Regions from separate parts of the Pantoea sp. nfd-35 genome, predicted to be linked through region 3. Evidence: predicted binding sites of a transcription regulator. Region 3 holds the regulator's gene; each other region holds the start of a gene.
The links. Region 3 encodes Fur, which represses iron uptake genes when iron is present. Its sites were predicted from a motif close to ATAATAATGAGAACNACTATCAA; they were not measured.
Positions count from the first base shown of each region.

Region 1: a site for Fur is predicted at 1,472-1,494, ahead of fhuE (ferric-rhodotorulic acid/ferric-coprogen receptor FhuE). Genes of this name have one in related genera too.
Region 2: a site for Fur is predicted at 8,662-8,684, ahead of feoA (ferrous iron transporter A). Genes of this name have one in related genera too.

Region 1 covers NZ_CP122404.1:89,187-95,441, reverse strand. The annotation lists gene P9J57_RS20860 (H-NS family histone-like protein) at 30-425, opposite strand; gene fhuE (ferric-rhodotorulic acid/ferric-coprogen receptor FhuE) at 1,603-3,816, shown strand; gene P9J57_RS20850 (non-canonical purine NTP pyrophosphatase) at 4,030-4,590, shown strand; gene P9J57_RS20845 (SIR2 family protein) at 4,587-5,381, shown strand; gene P9J57_RS20840 (YebG family protein) at 5,518-5,844, shown strand; gene P9J57_RS20835 (cupin domain-containing protein) at 6,178-6,255, opposite strand, start outside.
Region 2 covers NZ_CP122403.1:4,054,715-4,066,942, reverse strand. The annotation lists gene P9J57_RS18855 (carbohydrate porin) at 1-219, opposite strand, end outside; gene P9J57_RS18850 (aldo/keto reductase) at 427-1,389, opposite strand; gene P9J57_RS18845 (endo-1,4-beta-xylanase) at 1,778-2,935, shown strand; gene P9J57_RS18840 (GlxA family transcriptional regulator) at 2,918-3,922, opposite strand; gene P9J57_RS18835 (alpha/beta fold hydrolase) at 4,042-4,821, shown strand; gene P9J57_RS18830 (FMN-dependent NADH-azoreductase) at 4,846-5,472, shown strand; gene P9J57_RS18825 (YciI family protein) at 5,491-5,814, shown strand; gene P9J57_RS18820 (methyl-accepting chemotaxis protein) at 5,858-7,519, opposite strand; gene cspE (transcription antiterminator/RNA stability regulator CspE) at 8,074-8,286, opposite strand; gene feoA (ferrous iron transporter A) at 8,720-8,944, shown strand; gene feoB (Fe(2+) transporter permease subunit FeoB) at 8,944-11,265, shown strand; gene P9J57_RS18800 (glycosyltransferase family 2 protein) at 12,128-12,228, shown strand, end outside.
Region 3 covers NZ_CP122403.1:3,128,600-3,140,827, reverse strand. The annotation lists gene nagE (N-acetylglucosamine-specific PTS transporter subunit IIBC) at 1-441, shown strand, start outside; gene glnS (glutamine--tRNA ligase) at 593-2,260, shown strand; gene P9J57_RS14640 (hypothetical protein) at 2,492-2,887, shown strand; gene fur (ferric iron uptake transcriptional regulator) at 2,948-3,391, opposite strand; gene fldA (flavodoxin FldA) at 3,727-4,257, opposite strand; gene ybfE (LexA regulated protein) at 4,380-4,664, opposite strand; gene ybfF (esterase) at 4,831-5,595, opposite strand; gene seqA (replication initiation negative regulator SeqA) at 5,848-6,399, shown strand; gene pgm (phosphoglucomutase (alpha-D-glucose-1,6-bisphosphate-dependent)) at 6,425-8,065, shown strand; gene kdpE (two-component system response regulator KdpE) at 8,107-8,781, opposite strand; gene P9J57_RS14600 (DUF2517 family protein) at 9,036-9,236, shown strand; gene P9J57_RS14595 (YbgA family protein) at 9,411-10,370, shown strand; gene phrB (deoxyribodipyrimidine photo-lyase) at 10,383-11,810, shown strand; gene P9J57_RS14585 (type 2 GTP cyclohydrolase I) at 11,828-12,228, shown strand, end outside.

The DNA.
Region 1 (6,255 bases), on a different replicon from region 3:
GGTGTCCTCATCAACACCGCTTAATTATGTCAGATCAGGAAGTCATCGAGAGAACCGCCTGCATCCAGGGCCTTTTTAATAGGCGATGGTGTACGGCCCTGACCTGTCCATGATTTCTTTTCACCGTTTTCGTCGGTATATTGATATTTAGCCGGGCGCGGAGCACGTTTAGCTTTTGTTTTAGTTTCTGTAGGTAAATCCATCAGCTCAGAAATATCGATGCCGTCATTCATCAGCATTTCTTTATATTTAGCCAGCTTGTCTGCTTTTTCACGCAGCAGGGCTTGCTCAGCTTCTTCTTCTTCACGGCGTTCAGCGACAACGACAGAAAGCTTTTCGAGCATCTCATTTAACACATCAAGCTCAATTTCCCGGGCTTGTGCACGTAAAATACGAAGGTTATTTAATGCTTTGAGCGCATCCATTGATTAATCCTTAAATTACAGCGAATATTTTAAACAGAGCCATTCTACGAAAAATATTCCCAGAAGGAAATATCTCTTCAGTCCGAAATGTACAAATTTGTTACTGTAAAGATTATTACTGACTTTCAGAACCTGAGAAACGGCATAAAGTTTAGGAATACATTGATGTTTTAAACATATTTAAACCGCCTCATGCCAATGAAAGGCGAGCAGGTTCTACACAACATGAATTATAGAATCTCTTTTTTAAGTTAAAAAATCAATGAAAATCAAAACCTAATACCTGGCTATCTTGATTTGTCGTCACGTTGTAAACCTGGAATGATGTGATTTGTCTCGTCAGAGAGAAATGATAACGTATAGTTAATAATAGCCACCCTTAAATAAAAGCTGGTCTGAGCGGACGAAATGCCTTACTAAAAAAACCGCTATTGAGGATAACGTTTTGTTATATGTAAACCCTGATTTTGATGCCAGACATCCCTCGAACCTTCCATAACCCGACCGTTGCAGCTGTTGGCTGCTTTGCAAAGATGAGAAACGGCTTTACCCGATCTGAGAAAAATAGCATTCCGGATTTCGCAATTACACAAACTCGATAAAGCAACCTGTAACCTGTGCCAGGCTTCATGCCAGGCTGAACGTTTTCTCTGTCAACCCAACGGCCATAAGTCTGTATTATCTGAACATAAGCGAAGCGTCAATAAGGGCAATAACGTTCACATCACCGTTGTCAATAACAGCCTTTACCCATTTTTTCCATATTGTTTAAACCTGCAGTTCACCTGTCTCAGATAATGACCGCATTATATATAAGGAAAAAAGACATAAGCGAGTGTGAGAAATAATTCTGTTCACACAGGGGTAAAACGGATGGCTCAAAAATATCCAGGCCAGCTAATTTCAGCGTTACGTCACGCGCTCGGGTTCAGAAGTACTGTGCCCGACTTGCGCTAAAACATCTGCATTATCAACAGAATACACACATCGGCTTTTCTGACGCTTTTAAAGATAAATGTTAACAATAACTTGCAATGATAATCTAAATGAGTATATTTCTCATTTGTTTTTACATGTTGTTGTTTTTGTCCTTATTCCTGATGGCCAGCCCGCACGGTAGTTAACTGGGACTGATGCAGGGCAGTGGCAGCTAAAAAAAAGAAAACGAGGCGTTAGAATGTTTCTGAATATCCCCCTCCTGAACAGGGATCGCGTGAAGCCCACTTTTCCTCTGGTTCCCTCACGCTTATCACTTTTGGCAACCCTTGTGGCAGGCGTATCTTCACATAATGCGTTTGCAGAGACGCCATCGGATGTGAATACGAGCAACCCGACGCTTATCGTTACTGCGGCTGAACAGCCGGTTTCCGAAAATACTTCCTCGGACTACAGCGTACCTGTTACCCGCGCGGGCAATAAGTTACTTTCGACCGTGCGCGATATTCCTCAGTCTGTAAGCATCATCAGCGCGCAGCGCATGAAAGACCAACAGCTACAGTCGTTAAATGATGTTCTGGACAACACCACGGCTATTCAGACCAGCACAGCGGATATGGATCGTAAGACCTATTATTCTCGCGGGTTTTTAATCGACAATTACCTGATTGACGGTATTCCTACTGTATTCGAAGAACGCTGGAATTTGGGTGATGCACAGACGGATAGCGCATTATATGAACGCATTGAAGTGGTCAGGGGTGCAAACGGGTTATTGACCGGTGCCGGTAATCCTTCCGCTGCCGTTAATATGGTACGTAAACATGCCGACAGTCATCAGCCAGAAGGCGAGATATCCGCCAGCTATGGCAGCTGGAATAAACAGCGTTACGTTATGGATGTGCAGTCCCCGTTGAATGCTGCAGGAAATGTTCGAGGCAGGGTGATTGCGGGTTATCAGGATAATAATAGCTTTATTGAGCGTTATGGTGCTGAAAAGAAATTTGTTTATGGGGTGATTGATGCCGATCTCAATGACGCCACCACATTATCTGCAGGCTATGAATTTCAGCAGCTGAATACTGACAGCCCAATGTGGGGCGGTTTACCGCGTTGGTACACAGACGGTAGTAAAACCCATTTTCGTCGCGGCTTTAATACCGCCCCTGACTGGACTTACAACGATAAAGAGAGCAGAAAACTTTTTGCCCGGCTCAAACACACTTTTGCAAGTGGATGGCAATGGACCCTTAACGGCACCCATGATCGGTCAACGCTTAACAGCAAAATGATGTATATCGCCGGCTATTTTGACAAAAATACGGGTGCAGGCGTTTCTCCCTATGCGGATTATCCTGTCGTTGCGGGCACGGGATATAATGCAGCCAAACGTCAAGTCGATGCTGTGGATACTTTTGCCAGTGGCCCTTATCAACTCTTCGGGCGCACCCATGAATTAATGGTCGGTGTTAGCTACAGCAAACAAAAAAACACTTACTACGGTACTTTTGCGAATATCTCGCCAGAAGAATTGGGGAATTTTAACCTTTTTGACGGCCAGTTCCCGGAAACGGATTGGGCGGCGCGCACCCTGTCCCAGCAGGATATTACCCGACAAAGCTCGGGCTACCTTGCCACCCGTATTTCACTGGCGGATCCGTTAAATCTGATACTGGGCGCACGTTACACCCGTTGGAGCAAAAATACACTGACCAACGATATGGAAAAAAATAACATCACGCCTTATGCGGGTCTGATTTATGACATTGATGAGAACTGGTCAACGTACGCCAGCTATACTTCCGTGTTTCAACCGCAGTCATATCGTGATCTCTCAGGTGCCTATCTGGCGCCGGTTATTGGTAAGAACTACGAAGCCGGCGTTAAATCTGACTGGTTCGACAGCCGCTTGACCACGTCAGTCTCGGTCTTTCGGGCTGAGCTGGATAATGTGGCACAGACCACCGGTCGCATTATTCCGGGTACCACCGAGTCAGCGTATGAAGGCAAAAATGGCACGGTAAGCCGAGGAATTGAATTCGAAATTAACGGCGCAATCACAGATAACTGGCAGATGACCCTGGGAGGCACGCGTTATATTGCCGAACAGCGTGATGGCACGGCGGTAAAACCCGACTTACCGCGAACGCAGTTAAACGTCTTTACGCGCTACCGTTTACCCATGTTCCCTGATCTGACTGTGGGTGGCGGAGTGAAATGGCAAACGCACGTCTGGAGCGATAATTCGGCACCGGAAGGAAACGGAACGTGGCGTGCTGAGCAGGGCAGCTATGCGTTAGTCAATTTATTTAGCCGCTACCAGGTGACGAAAAATTTTGCTGTTCAGGGGAATATTAATAATCTCTTTGATAAAACCTATGACACGAATGTTGCGGGGGACATCGTTTACGGTGAACCCCGCAACGTCTCTGTGACTGCCAGCTACCGTTTCTGAAGACGCGGACTTTCACCAGTGAGCGCCTCACCCGGGGCGCTTGCTTCCCCTGCTTTTTCCCCTTCGGCCCGGCGCAAATCGCTGATCCATCACGTTTTGACGTAATTGCCAGGCCAGAAAGTCAGGGATTTGCGCTACACTGACCAGCGTTAATCCTCCATTCTGCCGCTATGATAGCGCTGTCTGAGGCAAACTAATTCACCTGGAAGAAGTATGAAAATCAGATTCCTTTCGGCTAATGAGCAAAAACTGGCGGAGGTGCGTGAAATCCTGGAGCCAGTGGGCGTCGAAGTCTTGCCGATCGCTCGTCGTATTGAAGAAATTCAAACAGAGAATGAGCTGGATTTGGTGCGGGACAAACTCACAAAAGCCTTCTCAATTATTGGGCGTCCTCTCTTCGTTGAGCATACCGGACTTTATCTCGATGGGCTGAATGGCCTGCCTGCGGGGCTGACGCGCATATTCTGGAACCGGCTGGATGCCGATCGTTTTGCCTCCCTCGTTAATGGCCTCGATAGCCAGGGCGTCACGGCCAAAACCGTACTGGGCTATTGTGACGGGCGCAAAATGTATCAGTTTTACGGCGAATTACGTGGCACTATTGCCTCAAAACCGGCGGGCCCGCGTGGTTTTCAGTGGGACTGCGTGTTTATTCCTGAAGGCTACGATCAAACCTTCGCTGAGATGGGCGACAAGAAAAATGAAATCTCAAACCGTCGCATTGCACTGGACCGCTTCGCGTCCTTCTTAAAAACAGCACGAGGCGTGGCATGAAACCTGAACTCAAGCGGGCTTATGACTCCGGTAAGCTGATACTCTTTGCCGGTGCAGGCCTGTCCCGCAATCTTGGCCTGCCAGAATGGCATGAGCTCATTGCCCATCTGGCCAACGAGCTGGGGTACGATCCCAAAATTTTTAATACCTATGGTACGCACCTTTCCCTGGCCGAATACTATAAGCAAAAAAAAGGATCGCTAGGGCCGTTGAGAAGCTGGATGGATCGCGAATGGCATCGGCCGGATATTGATGTTCGTAGCTCTGAAATTCACACCATGATCACGCAGGGCAACTTTTCGCGTATCTATACCACCAATTATGACCGCTGGCTGGAAGCGGCACATGAGGCGCACGGTGTGCCTTACTCAAAAGTCGCGAATGCGGCCGATCTGGTGTCATTAACTGAAGACAAGCGCCACATCATTAAACTGCACGGCGACTTTGATGATGATACCTCCATCGTTTTAGATGAAAGCAGTTACTTTGAGCGCCTCTATTTTGATTCGCCGCTGGATATCAAACTGACCCATGATGTCATGGGGAATTCGGTGTTGTTCGTGGGCTACAGCATCAGTGACTTTAATATTCGTCTGCTGTTTTATCGCCTGACCAAAATGTGGGGGCGCACGGGCCTGGCCACTGCGCGCCCCAAGTCGTACCTTTTCACTAACCGCAATAACCCGGTGGCAAAAGAAGTGCTGGGTCAGTGGGGCATTGAAATGATCGTCTCTGAAGAAGACGATCCTCGAAAAGCCCTGGCCGATTTTATGCAAGCGCTTCTGGCGTGATGCGCGGGGCGGGGCTGACCACGTCGTTGTAAAATCTGAACCGCATGTCAGGTTTATCGGGCGTGGTGATTCTTCTCTGGAAAATGCGGATTACTGTGGTATGCTGTATAAATACACAGTACCTGAGGGCAAAACTATGGCTGTTGAGACAAAATTTGTAGTGGTCAGAAAAGGTGAAGAGAAGATGACATTTGCCAACAAAAAAGAGGCTGATGCCTACGACAAAATGCTGGATATGGCGGAAGCGTTCACCGACTGGTTGCTGACTCATCAGGCGGAGATGGATGAATCTCAGGCTGAAACACTCGGCCTGTTGCTGGCAGAACAAAAAGACGCCGTGCAGCACATTCTTCGCACCAGTAAACTGCCTCAGTCAACCTCAGGCGGTAGCGCCCCTGAAGCGACGGATGCTGATCATGCGCCGCAAAGTGACAAGAAAGTCCGCGCCGTCAAAGCCGCCTGACCGGGTTATGCTGGAAGCCTGCTTCCAGCATAACCACTCTCGTTTCCTGTCTTTTATCCGTCAATGACCGACTCAGCGTGGGTCTTTTGATCCTTCTCAGCGAATCAAATGCGTTACGGCAAAAGCATAGTGATGAAGGTATCTGGCCATGCACGTCATGCAAAGTACATAACCATGAAACCAGCCTGATTTGTTTAGCATGAATGGGTTCCCGGTTCAGTTATGCCTGGTTAGAAGAGGGCACAGACTGCCATTTAATCCCCGTCTATATATTGTTTCATATCAATACTATTCAGATCAGTAACGGATTCCTGCGTATTATTATGGCCATGTTCAGGTCAGATCGGTCCGATCGCCTCGGGTCGTCGGATGGGAAATAACTAAAAAAGTGACACTGTCATTTCCGTCGTT
Region 2 (12,228 bases), 930 kb from region 3:
GCCCAGATTAGCGGCGCTTTCCATGGTGTAATTAACGTCTAATTTAATGCCGTCTTGTTCCAGCTGTGTTCGCGAACCTTTCCAGTCACCAAACAGATAAGGTGAATCGTAGCTGAAGGCATCGGCGGCCAGCGCGGAGGCGCTTAGCATCGTAAACATCAGGGTGCCCGCGGCCAGGCGAGGCATAAACTGCACTGCTTTTTGCATATTCATAATCATTATTCTTGTGTGAATGACAGTAATTGACAGGGCAGAGAATAATGCTGACTAAATGTCAATTTTTGCAAATCCGTGCGTATATAACGTCAAGATAATAAGTAATTAACGCAAGTGTGACAGCTCTCTCTGAACGAATATGTTTTTAACAGAAAAGGCATTTATTGCGAGGCAGCGTAAAAAAAGGGATGCCGGAGCATCCCTTTCGCCTCAGGCTTTGCTGGCGCGGGAGAGTTCTTCAATCTCCTGCTTACTTAAGGCCAGTTCCGTTGCCTTTACCAGTTCATCAAGCTGTTGCAGGGAGGTGGCGCTGACGATCGGTGCCGTAATACCCGGACGGGCAATCAGCCAGGCCAGTGCAACCTGAGTAGCCGAAGCATCATGCGAGGCGGCGACATCTTCGAGCGCCTCAACAATCCGCAAGCCGCGTTCGTTCAGGTATTTATCCACAATGCCCTGGCCGCGCTGACTTTTCGCGGCATCCTGAGGTTTCTTGTATTTACCGCTCAGAAAGCCGCTGGCCAGCGCATAGTAATTGATCACGCCAAGGTGGTTGTCGCGTGCGACCTGCTCCAGCTCACTTTCATAACCTTCACGGTCGTAAAGGTTGTATTCCGGCTGCAGGGTTTCATAGCGCGCCAGCCCCTGCTGCTTGCTGATATCCAGCGCCGCCTGCAACCGCTGCGCGCTGTAATTGGATGCACCCAGCGCCCGCACTTTTCCTTCTTTCACCAGTGCGTCGAAAGTGCCCAGCGTATCGGCCAGCGGCGTGGATTCGTCGTCACGATGTGCCTGATAGAGGTCGATAACATCCGTTTGCAGGCGGCGCAGGGAATCCTCCACGGCCTGGCGAATATAGGCGGGTTTCAGCCCTTTTTTCTCTGGCGACATCTCTATACCGACTTTTGTCGCCAGCACGATCTTGTCGCGTTTGCCGCTTTTCTTCAGCCATTTGCCGATGATGGTTTCTGACTCGCCACCCTGATTGCCTGGTGCCCAGCGGGAATAGACGTCTGCGGTATCAATAAAGAACAGACCTTTTTCAACCAGCGCATCAAGTAGGGAAAACGAGGTTTTCTCGTCTACCGTCCAGCCAAACACATTGCCGCCAAAAGTCAGAAGCGGCACGTTGATACCACTGTTGCCGAGCTGGCGGGTTTTAAGCTGCGTCATAGCATTCTCCTTGGTTAAACGAATAAGGTATATCTTTCAGCTTAGCAAAGGAAAATCCTCGTTATTTAATTCGGCTTATCAACCCGTGCGCCAGGCGAATGCAATGTGCCGAGACGGATGAGAAGGGTGAGATGAATTTAGCCCGTATAGGGCAGATGAAAGGGAACGTCTTTTCATCTGTTTTGCCCGCCATCAGGCGCCGCCGATGCCAGCTGATAAGGCCATCTTTTCCCGGCACGGAACCTGACCTTGCATTTTTTACAGTCTGAAACCCATCTTAACCAGAATGCAAAGAATCGCGGCAGACGGCGAGGTCGTTTGGCGCTATAAAAAAGCAGGGGCCGGGCCAACGTGGCCGGAATATTGCCCACTGGAATCTGGAGGCATCGTGGCGCTACGTCTTACCGATACCGTCTTTACCTCAACCTCAACCTCAACCTCAACCTCAACCTCGCCATGCCGACGCCGGTTTCTGAAAAGCAGCGCGGCGCTGATGCTGGCGGGCGCGCTGCCGTTGCCGGTTCTGGCATCCATCCCACCTTTTCCCGCCCTTAAAATTGTTGCGGCGCAAAGTCATCGGCTGTTTGGCTTTGCCGTCAGGCCCGACAGTCTGCAATCCGATGCGCACTATCGGCAGTTTGTGGCGAGTCAGGCGAGCATTATCGTGCCGGAAAATGCGCTGAAATGGATGGCCGTCCATCCCGCGCGCGATCGCTACGATTTCGCCGGGCCCGATGCGATCGCCGCCTTTGCCCGCGAGCAGGGGATAAGGCTTCGCGGGCATACGTTTTGCTGGCACCGCGCCCTGCCGGACTGGGTACAGGCTATTGCTGATGAGGCTGAGCTGGAGAAGGTTTTGAGGCAGCATATAGCGACCGTTGCGGGCCGCTACCGCGGGCAGATTCACAGTTGGGACGTGGCTAACGAAATCATCAATCTCGCCGACGGACAACCTGGTGGATGGCGCAACAGTTTCTGGTATCAGCGGCTTGGTACGCGTTATATGGATATTGCCTGCGAGGCGCTGCACCAGGCCGATCCCCATGCGGTCATCTGTTACAACGATTACGGGCTGGAAAGTGACGATGTGAGTGGGCAAAGGAAACGGGCGGCGGTACTGGCGATGCTGCGCGACTTGCAGTCCAGACATATTCCGATTGGCGCGCTCGGCATCCAGTCTCATCTCAAAGCCGGGCCTCATCCCGCCTTTGGGCCGGGGCTGGCGGCATTTATTCGCGACGTGAAATCGCTTGGCCTGAAGGTGTACATCACCGAACTGGACGTGGATGACAGCAGCGTGCCGATGGAGAGCCGGCCGATGGCGGTTGCCGCGCTGTATAAACGCTATCTTTCACTGGTTCTGGAGGCGGGCGTTGCCGCCATTTTAACGTGGGGCGTTTGGGATACGCCCCACCGCACGGCTGCGACACCGAAGGCGGGGGACGCGCTGGCGACCGGGCCGCTGCTGTTTGGTAAAGACGGCAGCCTCAAAGACGCCAGCTGGGCGGCGCTGCACGCGCTCCGCTCATCACCGGATCTCAGATGACGCGCGTGCAGCTATCCACTGGCGATAACGCAGCGGCGTCATCTCCATCATCTGGCTAAATGCTTTACGAAAACTCGTCTCATCCGAATAACCGCAGTCGGCCGCTACTTTGCGAATGCTCACGGCGGGGTTTTCCAACTGAATACAGGCACCTTCAATTCTTACCCGGGTGATGAAGGTCTTGGGGCTTTCCCCGGTCAGCGATTTCATTTTGCGGTGAAGCGTGCGTTCGCTGGTATGCAGGGCGGATGCCAACTGTTCTGCCGTAATGCCGGGGTTTTGATAACGAATAATCTCTTCAGCCCGCATGAGCAAGGGGTGCTGGGTATTGATAAAGCCGGGCGGTGCGTAGAGACGTTGCGACAAGGGTTGGGCATCAGCCACCGTCATATCGGCAATCTGTCTGGTAATGTCAGCCCCCAGCATCGTCTGGAGCAGGTGCAACGTGAGGGCGGTCCAGGAAAGCGGGCCGCCTGTGGTAATAATGTTGTCCTGCTGTTCCAGCGTTTTTCCCCAGACAGGACGGGCGTGAGGGTAACGCTCCCGCAGTGTAGGAAAAAGCCACCAGGTGGTGGTACAACGTCGGCGATCGAGCAATCCCGCCTCGCCCAGCACTAAACCCCCAGCGCAGGCGGCACCTACCGTTGCGCCCTGCTGATGCATTTTTTTTATCCACTGCGCCGCATGCGTGACCGCACCGGCATGAAGCGGAAACCTGTCGCTGCCGAGCGCCATTCCACCTACCAGTACGATGTCGGCCTGAGCGGCCTGGGCAAAATCCCCATCGACATGAAGCCATCGGCCTTGCGCATCCCGAACCGGTTGACCATCTGCGCTGACAATTTGCGTTTCTAACAGCGTGCTGGCAACGCGTTCAGCATAGTCGGGGCGGGAAGCAATAACCTGGCGAGCAATCCATAAGGTGTCACAAAACCCGTTAATCGCTGAAGACAGGCTGCCTTCCAGCGCCACAATCGCAATGCGCATATGCGTTTTCCTCTTAATGGCGAGTTTTGCATGTTAATTGTCCAGTTCGCCATCTTACAAGGTGTTTTTTACAGGGTTACGATGGTCTGCATGATAACGGCTAATGGGTGGAAAGACGGATGTGGGGAAAAACAGGAAAAGCGATACGTTTAAAACTCGCCGTTCTGCTGGGCCTGACGTTACTCAGCACGCAAATCATGGCGGAGGCAGCAGCCATCAAAAACATTGTGTTAGTTCACGGCGCTTTTACCGATGGCTCAAGCTGGAAAGCCGTGATTACCCAGCTTCAGCATAAAGGCTATCACGTTACTGCCGTACAGAATCCGCTGACCTCGCTGCAGGATGATGTCAATGCCACTGAGCATGTCATTGCGCGTCAACAGGGGCCGGTGCTGCTGGTGGGGCATTCCTGGGGCGGGGTGGTGGTTGCCGACGCGGCAAATGATCCAAAGGTCAAAGGGATGGTGTTTCTCTCTGCGCTGGTGCCTGACAGCGGTGAATCTGCCGCCGATCTGTTGCAGCGACTTCATGCCCCGATGACAGGGATGTTGGCTGACAGTCATGGACTGATCTGGCTCGATAGTGCAGACCATTTCGCTGAGATCATGGCCGGTGACGTGCCTGAAGCACTGGTGCGTGAACTGACTGCGGTCCAGCAGCCCATAGCGGCGCGGGCGTTTGATGACAAGGTGAAACGGGCCGCATGGAAAAGCAAACCCTCATGGTATTTGCTGACCACAGATGACAAGGCGCTACCGCCTGCCGTCCAGACGCGCATTGCTGCCTCCATCGGAGCCAGCATTGAGCGCATCGCCTCCAGTCATATGTCTCTTGTTTCACATCCTGAACAGGTTGCGGCTTTGATAGATCGCGCCGCCAGGACCCTTACCACTCCGTAGCGTTAACTTTACCAGGGGAATGACATGATCCGATTACTTCATATCGACGCCAGTATTCTTCAAGCGCAATCCGTTACTCGTCAATTGACGGCAGATATCGCTAGCAGACTGACTGAAAAATACCCGGATACTCACGTGGTTTACCGCGACGTGGTAGCGGATGAGATCAGCCACCTTACAGGACCCATTGCAGCAGGATTCAGATCGCTGGACGGAGACGTGTTCGATGAGCGCGTTATCCAGCAGCATCGATTATCTGAAAGCCTGGTGGCGGAATTCCTTGCCAGTGACGTCATCCTGGTAGGTGCACCTATGTATAACTTCTCGGTGCCAACTCAGCTTAAAGCCTGGCTGGATCGGCTCGCTCAGGCAGGCAAGACCTTCAAATACACCGAGAACGGTCCGGTAGGATTATCCGGTGGGCGAACCGTGATTATTGCTTCAGCACGAGGCGGCTTTTACCACGGTGGTCAGTTTGAAGATATGGATTTTCAGGAGCGCTATCTCTCTGCCTTTTTTGGATTTCTAGGCATCAAGAACATTCATTTTGTTCGTGCAGAAGGGGCGTCAAAAGGCGAAGCAATTCTGCTGCGCGAAATGGATAACGCTCGCCATGCTGCCGCGACGCTTATTCAGTCCCTAAATCTGTAATAAATCGGAGGATAGCTCATGCTTTACGTTATCACGCTCATTTATCGTCGTTCTGAAGCGGAACGAGAAAAATACAATCCAGGTCATAAAGCATGGCTGGCTGACAATATCAAAGCAGGCAAGGTGATATTTGCCGGCCCCCTGGAGCATCAGCGCGGCGGACTGGTATTAGCGGCGGCACCCGATGAGCATGCCGTCAGGACTATGCTGGATGACGATCCTTTTGTTGCATCAGCGTTAGTCGATGTGGTGGTGACAGGCGTGCATCCGGCGCTGGTCTCGTCAGCATTTTTATCTGGTTGGGGCAAGGATACGAAGGTCATTGACGTTTCTGGTCACTAAAACGCGATGCTGCGGGGCAGGCACTTGCCCCGCAGCAATGCAATCAGAAGGACTGCCAGTTTTCCGCTGACAGGCCAGCGCTAGTGCTCTCCGCTAAAGGCTTCTTCAGCGATGGTTTACGCAGCACATTCTGACCTGCGGCCGGGGTTCTGCCTGTGTTAAACACCGCTACCGACTGGCGTAACTGCGTTGCCTGATCCTCCAGCGATGCAGCGGCACTGGCCGACTCTTCAACCAGCGCGGCGTTTTGCTGCGTGACGCCGTCCATTTCAGATACCGCTTTACTCACCTGCTCAATGCCGCGCGTCTGCTCGGCCGAGGCTGAGGCAATCTCTGCCATCAACTGCGTCACGCTGTTAACGGAATTCACAATGCTGCCCATCACATCGCCTGCTTCTGAGGCGTGCGTCGAACCACTGTTTACGCGCTGGGTGGACTGGTCAATCAACGTGCGGATTTCCTGGGCCGCGCTGGCGCTGCGACCGGCCAGAGACCGCACTTCACCGGCCACCACAGCAAAACCACGTCCCTGCTCGCCCGCACGCGCGGCTTCCACTGCGGCGTTAAGCGCCAGGATATTGGTCTGGAAGGCGATGCTGTCAATAATGCCAATAATGCTGGCGATCTGTTTTGAGCTTTCACTTATCTGTTCAATGTTGGCGATCACCTTCGCGACGATTTGCCCACCCTGCGAGGCCATCACGGAGGCATCTTTCGCCATGGTGGTTGCCTGCTGAGCATTTTCCGCGTTCAGTTTTACCGTTGAGGTGAGCTGCTCCATGCTGGCTGCGGTTTCCTCAAGGGCTGCGGCCTGTTGTTCGGTGCGCGAGGAGAGATCGGTACTGCCGGCAGAAACTTCTGCCGCGCCGGTAAAAATTGACTGCGTGGCATCATCCACAGAGCGGATGGTGACAACCAGCGCACTGCGCATCTCTTCGAGCTGGCGAAGCAGTCTGCCGGTTTCATTTTGACTCTCACTGGCGATCTCCTGAGTCAGATCACCGGCAGAGATAGCACGCATGTAATCCGTCGCCATGCTCAGCGGTTTCAGCAGCAGGGTTCTCAGACCGGCCCAAACAGTGGCAACGGTGACAAGGGCAATGATCGCGATAATCAGCAACGTCCACAGCATATTACTGTAGTTGCTATCGTTTTCAGCGGCTATCTGCTTCATTAACTGGTAGTTCGCACTGCGCCATGTCTGATAAGCCTTATCCAGATTATCCTGAGCTTCCTGCGCATCAAGATTCCCGTAACCCTGATAGTTATTATTTTTCAGGAAGTCTACTGAGGCGAGCATTGTTTCGTGCATCTTGTTGTAAGCCGCCTCGACATTTTTTGTCACCTCAGCATGCTGACCCGGTAATGCGGGTGCGGTCTTATAAGCCTGGAAATACTCATCAGCTTTATCGGCGGATTGTTTTGCCACCTCCAGCAGTTTGGCAATAGACGCCAGTGACGCCGGATCTTTCTGGTTTTTAAGGAAGCGAATCGCCACGCGGCTGATCGTCACGCGGGTTTTAATCAGCGTTTGTACACTGTCGCTCAACTGTTGTTGCTGCAGCGTAAGTTGTTCAGTATGAGAGAAATTTCGCCCGGCCTGACTGACAGAGGAATAAAAAAGAAAGCCCGTAATGGTCAATAGCGCACTAAACAGAAATAACACGGCAACAATACCCGTCGTGATTTTAAGGTTTTTAAGCATTGCAGTAATCCCGGTAAAAGGTGATACAGGTTTATCGGTATTAAAATGATTAGCTTAATAGTGACGCGCTAAATAATGTGATCTATGACAATAACTAAGAAATAAAAGCGGCTTTTCTGAAGAGAGAAGATGTTAGCGAGCCCTTGGGGAACATCGTCTCAATGATAAAAGGCAGCGCGGCTAAAATGTACCATCAGATACATTATTGTGATCTGACAATAATAAAAAGGTCCACGGTTTGCGCCCATGCGTCGTTATTTTGCACACCCGATGCCTGTATTTTCACGTGAATATAATAACGCTTTGAAATAATAATGAAAACCTGATGCCCGGCGCTTTTCTCCCACTGGCGTTATTCGTGCAAGCGATGCAGAAGTTAGCGGATGTCAGGCGCAATGGCGGGCGAAAAAAATTCTGGAAGGCTGCCGCAAGGGCGAATGCAGTTTATGACAGGCATAAAAAAACCCGCACAAGGCGGGTTCTTTTCACAACGACTTAACTGCTCAGGCTGTTGCCATCATCGCGATCGTAAGCGGTCGTGAGGGCATCAGCTGTTACAGAGCAACAACATTGCCAGCTGAAGGACCTTTAGGGCCGTTCTCGATTGAGAACTCCACTTTCTGGCCTTCATCTAATGTTTTGAAATCGCTGCTCTGAATAGCAGAGAAATGTACGAATACATCTTTGCTGCCGTCCTGAGGAGAAATAAAGCCGAAGCCTTTATCAGCGTTAAACCATTTTACTAAACCAGTCATTTTAGTTGACATAGATGTGTCCTTTTCATTTTGAGCCACGCAAGGTGACGAAGATGGCCTGTTTTGCAGATTTTACTTATTGGGCACTTAGGAGGAGGCTCATGAAGAAGGGCATCTGGGAATGACGCTTGAACTGAGGACTGCTTTACTAAAACTGCTTTCATAAGGTCTGTGTTCCAAACCGATGTCGCTACACTATAGAGGTTGAACGTATTAAGCAAGGTTTAATTTTATTTAAGTCAGACAGGCAGGCGGCCATGTAACAAACCCGGCCAGCGCACGGCCTTGCGCTGGCCACGGCCCGTTGTTGAACAGGCCCGCTTATCCCGATCGCCACCACCCCATTCATTTCTGCTTTCCTGGGGTTCTGCCCATCCAGATCAATAAACAAGAATAGTTATCATTTGTATAATCCCTTTCTGCTGTTACCGGAACGGATAAGGCCATGCAAATTACACCAGGTACAACCTATCGCATCAGGGGATACCAACATTCTATTCATCCCGCCTGGCGGCAAAAATTATTAACTATGGGCATGTTACCCGGCACGCTGATTGAGGTCGTTCGGATCGCACCGCTGGGCGATCCCGTGCAGGTCCGCACGCGTCGCGTGAGCCTTGCGGTCAGGCAGCAGGACCTGGCGTCCGTCATGCTGGAAGAAATACGCTGATGAAAACATTGACTCTTGGCCTGATTGGCAACCCAAATACCGGCAAAACCACGCTGTTTAACCAGCTTACTGGCGCACGTCAGCGCGTCGGCAACTGGGCTGGCGTCACTGTCGAACGTAAAGAAGGGCAGTTTTTTACCGCCACAACGGATGTGCGACTGGTGGATTTGCCAGGCACCCGCTCGCTCACCACCTGTTCGGCGGACGGCTCTGTTGATGAAAGCATCGCCTGCCGATACCTGTTTGACGATCACGCCGACCTGATTGTGAACGTGATCGACAGTTCAAACCTGGAGAGCCATCTTTTCCTGACGTTTCAGTTACTGGAACTGGGGGTTCCCTGCATTGTGGCGCTGACTATGCAGGACATTGCGGCCAGCCATAACATTCGCATTGATATCGCTGCACTCTCAGCCCGTCTGGGCTGTCCGGTTGTCACCCTGACTTCTACCCGTGCTGACGGCATCGCTAAGCTGAAAGACGCCATTGATAGCTGGCAAAAAGAGATCGCGCCGCCGCCGGTGGTGTACCCGTCCGGGATCGAAGCAGCGATTTCCCGGCTCCGCGCTATGATGCCCGGCGAGATCAGCGCGCAAAAACAGCGCTGGCTGGCGTTACAGCTACTGGAAGGCGATGTTCACAGCCGTGAGGTTTGTCCTGCGGCCGTAGCGCATTTGCCCGAGATTGTTGAGGAGGCTGGCGGCGATCCGGCGATGGTGATCGCCGACAGCCGTTATCAGGCCATTGCGACGCTCTGTGCCGCCGTCAGTAATATTCAGCAGTCGGCGCCGGGCACGCTGACTGAAGGACTGGACAGCATCGTGCTCAACCGGTGGGCAGGTATTCCAGTTTTTCTGGGTGTGATGTACCTGATGTTTGTTCTGTCGATCAATATTGGTGCCGCCCTCCAGCCACTATTCGATAGCGGTTCGGTGGCGCTGTTTATTCATGGCACGCAATGGCTGGGTTTTCACTTTCACTTTCCCGACTGGGTGACGGTGTTTCTGGCACAGGGAATCGGTGCCGGAATCAATACCGTGCTACCGATTCTGCCGCAGATTGGCCTAATGTATCTGTTTCTCTCTTTTCTGGAAGATTCCGGTTACATGGCGCGTGCGGCATTTGTTATCGATCGCCTGATGCAGTCGCTGGGCCTGCCCGGTAAATCCTTTGTTCCCTTAATCGTCGGCTTTGGCTGCAATGTGCCATCCGTTATGGGCGCCCGCACGCTCGACACACCCCGTGAGCGCTTACTTACGGTGCTGATTGCGCCCTTTATGTCCTGCGGCGCTCGTCTGGCCATTTTTGCTGTATTTGCCGCCACGTTTTTTGGGGCTTACAGCGCCAGCCTGGTCTTTTCCCTTTACGTGCTGGGCATTGCTGTGGCGATTATCACCGGGTTGATCCTGAAACATACGCTGCTGCGTGGAGAAGCGTCTCCGTTTGTGATGGAGCTGCCCGTCTATCATCGTCCCCATCTCAAGAGCCTGCTGATCCAGACCTGGCAGCGCCTGAAAATGTTTATCATCCGTGCCGGACGGGTCATCATTTTAGTGAGCATGGTTATCGGTCTGCTCAGCAGCTTTTCGTTTAACGGATCGACGGTGGACAATATCAACCAGTCCGCCCTGGCCTCAGCCAGCAAAGTCGTCACGCCAGCACTGCGGCCAATCGGGATCACTCCGGATAACTGGCAGGCCACTGTGGGCCTGGTCACCGGCATTATGGCAAAGGAAGTGGTGGTTGGAACGCTGAACAGCCTCTATGTCGGAGAAGATGTGCAAAGCGGTGCCTTTGATCCGCAGCACTTTGATCTGTTAGGTGAGCTGGGCGACGCACTCACAGAAACCGGCAACAGTCTGCAAGCGGCGTTTCGCCTGAGCGCGCTGGCAAATCCTATCGAGGCCAGCAAAGGAGACAGTGAAATAAATGCCAGGCAGATGGGCGTGATGAGTGCGAAGTTTGGCAACGGCTTTGCCGCTTACAGCTACTTAATTTTTGTGCTGCTTTACGTGCCCTGCGTCTCGGTTATGGGGGCGATTGCCCGCGAGGCTGGAAGAAACTGGATGCTGTTTTCATTCTTTTGGGGTTTAAACGTCGCCTATTCCGTCGCCACGCTGTTTTATCAGAGCGTCAGCTTCCGCAGCCACCCTGGCGTGAGTGCGCTTTGCCTGATCGGTGTCGTAATGGTCAACGCTGTGGTGTTTGTTCTGCTGCGGCGATTCAGCACGCGCGTGAAGGTGACGCCTTTTTCCAGCGTGGCAACCTCAGTGGGTTGTGGGGGCTGCCAGGGATGCGCCAAACATCAGCATACAGGTTAGGGCGTTTGCCGTGCGACGAATCAGCGCCCGGAACTCGCCTCTGTTGCTGTTGGCGTGATGGGCGCAATGGTACTGATGGTCCGACGCCAGGGCGTTGTCAGTTGCCCCGATCCTGAAAACCACTGTGCCCGCTGACAACAGCCTTAGTCACGCGGCAGTTGATTGGCCCTCAGCCTGTTTCAATTTAGGTACAATACATAGTGCGTGCTCATAGGCCCGTGTGAGCATGACGGCTACCGGCCAAAATGTGATGTTTAAAAAAACAGGCCATTTAAGCAAAAAAGAGTATTCGATATATCAGCCGCGTGAATATTTAGCGTGGCGATATATCTTCAATACATCGATGCATGAAGTTAAACGTTAATTAAACACGATGGCGTCTTCTGCTTTATATATTTATTTAGTTGTGGACTTTGCTGTTTTTTTAGTTATGCCGCCTTTAGCATTTTGATGGCTATTATAAGGATATTCTTATTCCTGAGACAGAATCCCCACTTCCTCCCCGTAAGACTACGATTAAGAGAGTCCTGATTTCGCATTGTGGGGCGGTTTGTAGAGCCGGCTTATTGCGAAAACGATCCGCATTTGTGTAAAGTGGAATATACCATCCTTTGTGCATTTCAGACGGTATTCCAGGTCCTTTATAAATTACAGAATACTCCTAATTTATCTGTTATTGTTTTGTTTTTTTTGGTTTTTTTTATCACTGGAGTTCTTTAAAACATTTTGATACAAAAATTGACGATGTGCCTACATACGACTGATTTAGAGTAGCCAAAAATTGTTCAAATAAAAAATAGTTGGGACTAACTGGCCATCTCTCTGCATTTCATTTTAATAAATTTGTCACACCAGAGGTTATATGATTAATAATCAGCAGGGCCCTTTAGTGTCATTTATTGTGCCCGTTTACAATGGCGCCGAATTTATTGCGCGCTGCGTTAAGAGTATTCTTAAGCAGCC
Region 3 (12,228 bases):
GCGCCCGTAAGCGGTGAAATTGTGCCGCTGGATGCCGTACCGGATGAGGCTTTTGCCAGTAAAGCGGTCGGCGACGGTGTGGCAATCAAACCCAGCGACAAGCGCGTTGTGGCCCCCATTGCGGGCACCGTGGTGAAAATCTTTAACACTAACCATGCGTTCTGCCTGGAAAGTGAAAATGGGGTGGAGATCGTGGTGCACATGGGGCTGGATACCGTGGCGCTGGGCGGTCAGGGCTTTACCCGTTTAGTGGAAGAGGGCGCTCAGGTTACGGCAGGTCAGCCGGTGCTGGAGATGGATCTTGACTATCTCAACGCCCATGCCCGCTCGATGATAAGTCCGGTGGTGGTCAGCAATATTGAAGACTTCGCAGGATTAACGCTGTTGACGCAGGGCCAGGTGATCGCGGGTGAAACCCCGCTGTATGAAATTAAAGGCTAATTCGCTGTATCAACAATAAAAGGCAGGAAGCGATTCCTGCCTTTTTTATTTTAAACGCCCAACAAACGGTTGTTTCTCTGCAACGCTTTGTGGATCATACCCGGATATTACGTGGTATAAACCACCCTTTCTACGCGTTGAGGATTTTGAGATGAGTGAGGCTGAAGCCCGCCCAACTAACTTTATTCGTCAGATTATTGACGAGGATTTGGCGAGCGGGAAGCACAGCAGTGTGCATACCCGTTTCCCGCCAGAGCCAAATGGTTATCTGCACATCGGTCATGCTAAATCAATCTGCCTGAATTTTGGTGTTGCACAAGACTATCAGGGCGAGTGCAATCTGCGTTTTGACGATACCAATCCGGTTAAAGAGGATATGGAATTTGTTGAGTCCATCAAGCGTGATGTGCAGTGGTTGGGTTTTTCGTGGAGTGGCGACGTTCGTTATTCATCTGACTATTTTGATCAGCTTTACCAGTATGCGGTTGAACTGATCGGAAAGGGACTTGCCTATGTTGATGAACTGACCCCTGAAGAAATTCGTGAATACCGGGGAACGTTAACCGCGCCGGGTAAAAACAGCCCATACCGCGATCGCAGCGTGGAAGAGAACCTTGCCCTGTTTGAAAAAATGCGCAACGGTGAATTTGCAGAAGGTAAAGCCTGTCTGCGTGCAAAAATTGATATGGCTTCCAGCTTTATCGTTATGCGCGACCCGGTGCTGTACCGCATTAAGTTTGCTGAGCATCATCAAACCGGCAACAAATGGTGCATCTACCCGATGTACGATTTTACCCACTGCATTTCCGATGCGCTGGAAGGCATTACGCATTCACTCTGTACACTGGAGTTCCAGGATAACCGCCGTCTGTATGACTGGGTGCTGGACAACATCACGATTCCGGTTCATCCACGTCAGTACGAATTTTCGCGCCTGAATCTTGAATATGCGGTGATGTCAAAACGCAAACTCACGCAGCTGGTCAGTGAGAAGCATGTGGAAGGCTGGGACGATCCCCGTATGTTAACCGTGTCCGGCCTGCGTCGCCGTGGTTATACCGCGGCCTCAATCCGTGAGTTTTGCCGGCGTATTGGTATCACCAAGCAGGACAACATTGTTGAAATGGCCTCGCTGGAGTCTTGTATCCGCGACGATCTCAACGAAAATGCGCCACGCGCGATGGCGGTGTTGGATCCGGTGAAGCTGGTGCTGGAAAACCTGCCGGCAGGCCATAACGAAGTGCTTAGCATGCCGAACCATCCTAACAAACCGGAGATGGGGACGCGCGACGTGCCGTTCAGCCGCGAAATCTGGATCGATCGGGCCGATTTCCGTGAAGAAGCTAACAAGCAGTATAAACGCCTGGTGCTGGGTAAAGAGGTGCGCCTGCGTAATGCGTACGTGATCCGAGCCGAGCGTATCGCGAAAGATGAAGAAGGCAATATCACCTGCATCTACTGCACCTGTGATGTGGATACGCTGAGCAAAGATCCTGCTGACGGCCGTAAAGTTAAAGGCGTGATCCACTGGGTGTCCGCTGAACATGCGCTGCCCGCTGAGTTCCGTCTTTACGATCGCCTGTTTAGCGTACCCAATCCTGGCGCGGCAGACGATTTCCTGACCACGATTAATCCCGACTCGCTGGAAGTCAAACAGGGCTTTGTTGAACCCGGCCTGCGTGATGCGGTGGCCAGCGCGCCCTACCAGTTTGAGCGCGAAGGCTACTTCTGTGCCGACAGCGTTTATTCAACCCCTTCACAGTTAGTGTTTAACCGCACGGTAGGTTTACGCGATACCTGGGCGAAAATCGGCGAATAATTTCTCTGTGATGTTGACCGCAGAGTAATCGAAAGGGCGAGTTATCGCCCTTTTTTATTGCGGCGATTTTTTTTAGTACCGACGTTTCTCCTGAGCAGAGTCAGAGTATTAATTTTATTTTTGTGGAACCGCTCTCAGTTTAATTTTTTTAATAAATTTCCCAGTGTTAATTCTTTTTTTTCAGGTAGGCTAACCCTCTGAAGTATCAGTTTGTGGGTTTAAAAGGAAAAAATGACACTTTTTGCACAGGAAGCCAAACATAGCGTTGTCGTGTTACATCAGCTTATTGAACATATTTTTAATCATGGTCGGGATGGTGGCGACAGTTTTCATCTGCTGCTCTCGCACTTTCATCCCGATTTTAAGATGGTCACGCCGCAGGGAAAACAGCTGAATCTGGATCAGGTTGAAGATCTTTTTCGACGACTGCAGGGGGCAAGGGAAGGGATGCGCATTGCGACCAGTGAGCATGTAATTCTTTCTGAGCATGCGAACGAAGTGACGATTCAGTATCGCGAACTGCAGATGATGAATGGTGAAAATAAAAGCCGTATTTCGCTGGCGATTCTGGACTGCACCACCTCTGTTCCACGCTGGCGCTACCTGCAGGAAACGCTCGTGACCTGAGCGACAGCAATAAAAAAGCCGATGTGAACATCGGCTTTTTTACTTTATACCCGAAAGCGCTTATTTGTCGTGCAGCGTTTCGTCTTCACGGCAGTCGCCCAGTGCACAGTGACCGTACAGGTACAGGCTGTGGTTGGTGAGCTTAATACCATGACGGGTCGCGATTTCACGTTGACGCGTCTCAATGGATTCGTCACTAAATTCAATCACTTTACCGCAATCCAGACAGATCAGGTGGTCGTGATGGTGCTGCTGCGTCAGCTCAAACACCGATTTACCGCCTTCAAAGTTGTGGCGGGTCACGATGCCTGCATCGTCGAACTGGTTAAGCACACGGTAGACCGTGGCCAGTCCAATCTCTTCGCCCATGTCGATCAGGCGTTTATACAGATCTTCCGCGCTGACGTGATGGCATGCAGGTTCCTGAAGCACTTCCAGAATTTTGAGTCTGGGCAATGTGACTTTCAGGCCAGCCTTCTTTAATGCGGTATTGTTGTCAGTCATGCGGATATTGTCCTGTTACTTTAGTCACTCTTGTGGCACGTAGCCTGTATGTCGATCGACCGCCATTCTCATTTGCGTCTCATTATAGAACTGATGCGCTGAAATGAAAACCGATGTCCTTGCGATGCGCCAGCGGCGATGTTCGCTGCGCATGGCATGGAAAGCGGACGAGTCGCATTTCGCGTTTTGTCATCTCAGTTCCAGGGAAATAAGCAGATGATCGATGCGGGTATTCTACAGATTAAATGGGGAAAGTTACAAAAATGTAGCTATTATTTTTATAGGAAAAGCCGTTTGCCCAGTGTGAACCTGCGTCCACACTGAGCTCAGCGCGATCAGGCTTCAATGATTTCTTTGAGCTGCAGCTCATCAAAAATTTGCTTAACCCATTTATCAACGCGTTCGTTGGTCAGCTCTGGCTGGCGATCTTCATCAATAGCCAGACCCAGGAAGTGGTTGTCATCAGCCAGGCCTTTTGACGCTTCGAAGTGGTAACCCTCGGTCGGCCAGTGGCCCACGATGATGGCGCCGTTAGGTTCGATGATGTCACGAATGGTTCCCATGGCATCACAGAAGTACTCTGCGTAATCTTCCTGATCGCCACAGCCAAACAGCGCAACCAGCTTGCCGTTAAAGTCGATCTCTTCCAGCGTCGGGAAGAAGTCATCCCAGTCGCACTGGGCTTCACCGTAATACCAGGTGGGGATGCCCAGCAGCAGAATGTCAAAGGCTTCTAAGTCTTCTTTAGTGCTTTTCGCGATGTCGTGAACTTCTGCAACGTCTTTACCCAGTTGTTTCTGGATCATTTTTGCAATGTTTTCGGTGTTACCGGTATCGCTGCCAAAGAAGATGCCTACGATTGCCATGGGTAAAATAACCTCTTAAATCCTGATGATAGAATGAATGCCGGAGCCTGTTCAGCAAATGATAGCAGACCGCGCAAAAGGGCGGAATGTGTAAAGCCGCGACATTTGTTTCTGTGTGCGGTTTACCCGCGTGAGTCCAGTTTGAGTTGTGCCAGCAGCATTTGTTCAATTAATTCGCTGCGGCTGAGATTGCGCTGCTCAGCCAGCATATTCAGCGCTTCAACGGCTTCACTGTTCATTTTGAGTTCGACACGACGAAGTCCGCGCCCTTTGTCGCGTTTCAGTTGATTGCGTTTGTTGATACGCAGTTGTTCATCACGCGTAAGCGGACTGGTTTTTGGGCGACCCGGGCGACGCTCGTTAGCGAACAGATCGAGCGTCGTACGGTCAGTGTGTTCTTTTGCCATGACTTAGTACAACTGAGTGGGCGCGAACGAGACGTTTCCGCTGCGCAGATTAAAGTATTGACTCTTCCCGCGGGCAACCGCGCCTACGGCAAAAATTTAGCGCGCCATCATACTCCAGGCTAACCGCGGACGCCAATCTTAAACTTTTACAGCCAGTTAAGATGTTTTAAAGCGCAAAAAAGCGTCGAATACTGCGTAAAACGGCATCAGGTTTTTCAGCATGGACCCAGTGACCAGCACCACCGATCACATGTGCATGCGCGGCCGGGAACTGCCTGATTAACGCGTCACGATACTGATTATCCAGGTAAGGTGAGTCGCCACCGCGAATAAACAGCGCGGGATGTGGCCAGGCAGGCACCTCCTGCCAGCCGGAGATCAGCGCATAGTTGTCCCATAACACCGGGACATTAAAGCGCCATTCGCCCTGACTGAATGATTTCAGGATGAACTGAATGACGCCGTCCTCATCAATGTGGTTGCGCATGATCTCTGCGGCTTCAGTGCGCAAGGTGACGCCAGCGGCCGTGACGGCCCGGATAGCGGCGAAAATCTCGTCATGCCGACGTGTCTGATAGTCAACGGGCGCGATGTCGATCATCACCATCTGTTCGATACGTTCTGGTGCCAGCGCGCTCATTGTCATGGCGATCTTACCGCCCATGGAATGACCAATGACCGCGATCCGCTCAATCCCCTGAGCATCCAGCGTATCCAGCATGTCCTGAGCCATCACCCTGTAGTTCATCTCGTCTGCGCGCGGCGATAGCCCGTGGTTGCGCACATCAACCTGAATAAGCGGTCGATCGTCTTTAAGCCCTCGCGCCAGAATACCAAGGTTATCAAGACTGCCAAACAGACCATGAATCAGCAGGACAGGTGTGGAATCAGAAGAAGATTGTTCAGTTTGCAGGCGCGCATTCAAAATCATAGCAAAGTTCTTAAGTGTGAGACCTGAGCTTAGGTTATCATGGTTTCACCTTTTCAGGCGCGCTGCTTCCGGCGGCATTAGGACATATTCTGACTTTTGCCCATAAACCGTTTGAATGCTATCAGCCTGTCTGAATTTAACTTTATAATCTTCATGTTAGAACCTGCCTCCTTTTTGAAATGCCGATCAGCACCTCGGGGTATTCAGAAAATCGCGGGTTCTGTCGTGAGTAAAAAAACCGTACGGAATAAGATGAAAACGATCGAAGTTGACGAAGAGCTCTACCGTTATATTGCCAGCCACACGCAACACATTGGCGAAAGTGCATCCGATATTCTGCGCCGTATGCTGAAGTTTACTGCCGGTCAGCCCGCGGCGGTCAATGACACGCAGCCCGTCTCCGCACCGGCCCCGTCTAAAGCGGCACCGTCGGCAGGTAATGAATCGCGTCCTCAGGATCGTGTTCGCGCGGTGCGTGAGCTAATGCTGTCGGATGAATATGCGGAGCAGAAGCGGGCGGTTAACCGCTTTATGCTAATCTTGTCAACGCTCTATCGTCTGGATACCGCAGCGTTTGCCGAGGCGACAACGTCGCTGCAGGGCCGCACGCGCATCTATTTCGCGGGCGATGAACATACGTTGCTGCAAAGCGGTACCCATACCAAGCCGAAGCACGTTCCCGGCACGCCGTACTGGGTTATTACCAATACCAATACCGGTCGCAAACGCAGCATGGTTGAACACATTATGCTGTCGATGCAGTTCCCATCGGAACTGGCAGAGAAAGTTTGCGGCACCATTTAAACTGAAGCGTCAGGGAGAAGCGCCAATGGCCAATCACCCCCGTGCCGGGCAGCCTGCCCAGCAGAGCGATTTGATTAACGTTGCACAATTAACTTCACAATATTATGTCCTGCAGCCCGATGTGGCTAACCCAGAACATGCGGTGAAATTTGGCACATCAGGCCATCGCGGTAGCGCAGGACGCCACAGCTTTAACGAAAAGCACATCCTGGCGATAGCTCAGGCGATTGCCGAAGAGCGTAAAAAGAACGGGATTACCGGTCCGTGCTACGTAGGTAAAGATACGCATGCGCTTTCGGAACCTGCGCTGTTGTCCGTGCTGGAAGTGCTGGCCGCAAACGGCGTAGACGTGATTGTTCAACAGGACAATGGCTATACGCCAACGCCGGCGATTTCAAACGCCATCCTTGAGCACAATAAATCGGGCGATCAGCTGGCGGATGGCATCGTTATTACGCCTTCGCACAACCCACCTGAAGACGGCGGGATTAAATACAATCCGCCGAACGGTGGCCCTGCCGATACCAACGTCACCAAAGTGGTTGAAGATCGCGCGAATCAGCTGTTGAAAGAGGGCCTGAAAGGCGTGAAGCGTCTGCCACTGGACCAGGCCTGGGCCAGCGGTCACGTGGTTGAGAAAGATTTGATCCAGCCTTATGTTGAAGGCCTTTCACAGATCATCGATTTCCCGGCGATTCAAAAAGCGGGCCTGAAAATCGGCGTCGATCCGCTTGGCGGTTCCGGCATCGCTTACTGGCAGCGCATTGCTGAGCACTACAAACTCGATCTGACCCTGGTGAATGACGCCGTTGATCAGACGTTCCGCTTTATGCATCTTGATAAAGACGGCGTGGTGCGCATGGACTGCTCGTCCGAATCTGCCATGGCGGGCCTGCTGGCCTATAAGGACAAATTTGACCTGGCGTTTGGCAACGATCCCGATTATGACCGCCACGGTATCGTCACGCCTGCCGGCCTGATGAACCCGAACCACTATCTGGCCGTTGCCATCAACTATCTGTTCCAGCATCGCCCACAGTGGGGCAAAGACGTTGCCGTGGGGAAAACTCTGGTGTCCAGTGCCATGATTGACCGCGTCGTTAACGACATCGGCCGCAAGCTGGTGGAAGTGCCGGTGGGCTTTAAGTGGTTCGTGGATGGCCTGTTCGACGGCAGCTTTGGCTTCGGTGGGGAAGAGAGTGCGGGCGCTTCATTCCTGCGCTTTGACGGTACGCCCTGGTCCACCGATAAAGACGGGATCATCATGTGTCTGCTGGCAGCGGAGATTACCGCGGTCACCGGCAAGAACCCGCAGGAGCACTATGATGAGCTGGCCGCGCGTTTCGGTGCACCCAGCTACAATCGCCTGCAGGCGTCAGCCAGTTCCGCACAGAAAGCGGCGCTGTCTAAGCTGTCACCTGAAATGGTGAGTGCTGACACGCTGGCGGGCGATCCGATCACCGCGCGTCTGACCGCTGCGCCGGGCAATGGCGCGTCTATCGGCGGCCTGAAAGTGATGACGGAAAACGGCTGGTTTGCGGCCCGTCCTTCAGGCACCGAAGATGCATACAAAATCTATTGTGAAAGTTTCCTGGGCGCAGAACACCGCGCGCAGATAGAAAAAGAAGCGGTAGAGATTGTCAGCGAAGTGCTGAAAAACGCCTGATTGGCCTGTTAAATGAAAAAAGCGCCTAAGTGGCGCTTTTTTTATGGCATAAACCGGTAGCCGATGCCGGTTTCCGTGAGCAGATGTACCGGCTGGGTAGGATTCTCCTCCAGCTTTTGCCGCAGGTGCCCCATATAGATCCGCAGATAGTGGCTGTGTTCAACGGCGTTTGGTCCCCACACCTGGCTCAACAGCTGCCGCTGGGTCAGCACTTTTCCCGCGTTGTTCAGCAGCGTCGTCAGCAAACGAAACTCTATCGGCGTAAGGTGCACTTCCTCGCCAGCGCGTAGCACTCTACGTGCCGCAATATCCACGGTAACGTCGGCGAAGCTGACCTTGGGATCGGTATGTTGTCCGGCATGACGGCGCAAGGCGACGCGAACGCGTGCCAGCAGTTCACCAATACCGAAGGGTTTCGTCAGGTAATCGTCTGCCCCTGCATCCAGTGCGTCAATTTTATCCTGTTCGTCGATTCGGGCCGACAGCACAATCACGGGCAGCGTGCTCCACTGACGCAGCTCGCCAATAAAGGTTTTGCCATCGCCATCGGGCAGGCCGAGATCGAGAATGACCAGATCGGGTTTTCGCGTCGCCGCCTCAATCAACCCACGTTGTAGCGTTTCGGCATCGAAAACCTTCAGGCCTTCGCTTTCCAACGCGATGCGCACGAAGCGGCGAATTTCTTTCTCATCTTCAATGATTAAAACCGTGGTCACGCCAATCCTGCCATTGCCTGAAAAGGGAAAACACACTGTATCAACTTTTCAGCCTTTCGTCCGTGTTGCCATCGAATCGCGCTAAAGATCATCGTCAAAACCATTATTTAACCAAAATGTAACTAATTTTCAGATTGTCATTAACAGTACAAAAAATAGTCAAATTTAGTGGTCAGATGAGTAGTAAAATTACACAATCAGGCGTAATATTGGATGCAGATCACATTTAACCGACTTTTCGTCAGGAGGAATCCATGTACCGGACTTATTCTCGTCATAAAATCATTTTGCGCCGTACGCTGGTTATCCTGTTGGGCCTGCTGGCTCTGCCGGTCATGCTGTTTCGCAAGGATCGTGCCCGCTTTTACAGCTATCTGCATCGTATGTGGTGCAAAACCAGCACCAAGCCGGTCTGGTTGGCACAGTCTGAAGCCGCTGCCGGTGTCTTTTGGTAATCAGACTGCATTAAACCGCCTCAGCCCCTGAATTTCTGGCCCGTTCCCTGAATCTTATTACGGGGAACGGGCTTTTTTTGAGCATTATCGTCATCTGCAAAGCCCCGCAGGCTGATTTCCCCACTATTTTGCGCTACACTTAAACCTCTACAAGTTTTCGGAGGTTGTACAAGTATGAGTGAGAAAATTCCGGTTGGAATCAGCGCTTGTCTGCTTGGTGAGAGCGTCAGATTTGATGGCGGCCATAAGCGCCTGGCTTTCGCTACTGATCAACTCACCCCTTTTGTACGTTTTGAACCTGTCTGCCCCGAAATGGCGATTGGCCTTCCTACGCCTCGCCCGGCCTTACGCCTCGTTAAAATGGGCGATGATGATGCTCTGCACCTGTGTTTCAGTAAAGAGGGCGGAGAGGACATCACCGATAAAATGCGCGACTGGTCCGAAAACCGCGTTAAATCCCTTCATCATCTCTGTGGCTACATCCTGTGTGCAAAATCACCCAGCTGCGGCATGGAACGGGTCAGGATTTATGAACCCGCCACCAACAATAACCGCAAAGCAGGCACCGGCATTTTTACCGCCTTTTTGCAGCGTGAAATGCCCTGGCTACCGCTTGAAGAAGATGGTCGCCTTAACGATCCCACCCTGCGCGAAAATTTTATTGGCCGGATTTGTGCCCTGCATGAGTTTAATCAGATGTGGAAACAGGGCCTGACTCGTCACAACCTGATGGCTTTTCACAGCCGCTACAAGCTGCTGCTGTTGGCGCATTCCCAGAAGAAATACCGTGAGCTGGGGCCGTTTGTTGCCTCAATGAACCAGTGGGAATCGTTGGAGGCTTTTGCCTTTGAATACCGCAGCCGACTGATGGATTTGATGTCACAGCCCGCGTCCCGCACGAATCACACTAACGTTTTGATGCACGTTCAGGGTTATTTCCGTAGTCAGTTAAGCTCTCCTCAGCGCAAAGAGCTGACGTCGCTGATTGACTGCTACCGGCAGGGAACGCAACCGCTGTTAGCACCCATTACGATTCTTAAGCACTATATGGCGGAATATCCGCACCCCTGGCTGACGCAGCAGCGTTACTTCGATCCTTACCCCGAAGCCCTGCGCCTGCGATACGGACAATGATTCAGGAGTACTATGACCACGCATTTAGTCTGGCTGCGAAACGACCTGCGTATTAACGATAATCTGGCGCTGCACGCGGCCTGCACCCAACCCGATGCCAGGGTAATTGCGCTGTTTATCGCAACGCCCGGGCAGTGGCAGCAACATGAGATGGCGGCCCGCCAGGTCGCATTTATTCATCAGAGTCTGGATATGCTGCAGTCCTCCCTCGCGGAGCGGGGCATTCCGCTTCACTTTCATCAGTGTGATGATTTCGCGGCCAGCATCGATTTTCTGGTCGGCTTCTGCCAGAAGCAGCAGGTCGATAAGCTTTTCTACAATTACCAGTACGAAGTCAATGAGCGTGAACGGGATGCCAGCGCAGAAAAACGCCTGCATGAGGCGAACGTAGTCTGCCAGGGCTTTGATGACAGCCTGCTGCTGCCACCGGGCAGTATTCAAACCGGCGATGGCGAGATGTATAAAGTGTTTACGCCGTTCAGCAAGGCCTTCTTACGGCGGCTACAACAGGGTTTACCCGAGTGTGTGCCGGCTCCCAAAGCCCGTGAAGGTGCGCCGCTTAAAGAGCCAAAAAGCCTTCCGCCTTTTGATTATCCAAAAGCGGATATCGACACGTCGCTGTTTCCGCCCGGTGAACAGGCGGCCGTTAAGCGGTTACGTGAGTTTGCCAAACAGGCGGTGCTCGATTACGCAAAGCAGCGCGATTTGCCCGCGCTGGACAGCACCAGTCGTTTATCGGTCTATCTCTCTACCGGCGTGCTCTCGCCGCGGCAATGCCTGCATCGAATCCTACATGAACAACCCAAAGCGCTGGATAGCGGTCCGGCTGCCGTATGGATCAACGAATTGATATGGCGTGAATTTTACCGTCACCTCATCGTGGCACATCCGCGCTTGTGCAAACATCAGCCTTTTGTTCACTGGACACGCAACGTGGCGTGGCAACGTAACAGTGCGCACTTCGACGCCTGGAAGGCGGGGAAAACCGGTTATCCCATTGTGGATGCCGCCATGCGTCAGATGCAGACCATCGGCTGGATGCACAATCGACTTCGCATGATTACCGCCAGCTTTCTGGTGAAAGACCTGCTTATCGACTGGCGAGAGGGCGAGCGGTACTTCATGCAGCAGTTGATCGATGGCGACCTGGCTGCCAACAATGGCGGCTGGCAATGGGCGGCGTCAACCGGCACCGATGCCGCGCCTTATTTCCGCATCTTCAACCCGACCACGCAGGGCGAGCGCTTCGACAAAGAGGGGGAGTTTATTCGCCGCTATCTGCCAGAGTTGGAAGAGGTGCCTGACAGCGATATCCATCAGCCTCACCAATGGGCGCAGAAAAATAACAAGAAACTCGATTATCCGGCGCCAATCGTGGAACATAAGGACGCACGTAAAAAGACACTCAACGCCTTTGAGCGCGCGAAGAACGCGGCCTGAGGCGGCAAGGAGCAGAAATGAATCACTACGAGTTAGAAAAAATCGTCAACCAGCAGCTCAATACCGCTGCCTTCAGCGACTATGCGCCAAACGGCCTTCAGGTTGAAGGCCGCGCCAGGGTAAAAACGGTGATTACGGGCGTGACCGCCTGCCAGGCATTACTGGATGAAGCGGTGGCCCGCCAGGCCGATGCCGTGCTGGTCCATCACGGTTATTTCTGGAAAAGCGAGCCTGCGGTCATTAAAGGGATGAAGCGCAAGCGGCTGCGCACCCTGTTGGCTAACGATATTAACCTCTATGGCTGGCACCTGCCGCTCGATGCGCACCCGCAGTTAGGGAATAATGCGCAACTGGCCAGGCTGTTGGGGATCGATGTGGTAGGCGAGATCATGCCGCTGGTGCCGTGGGGCGAGTTCGC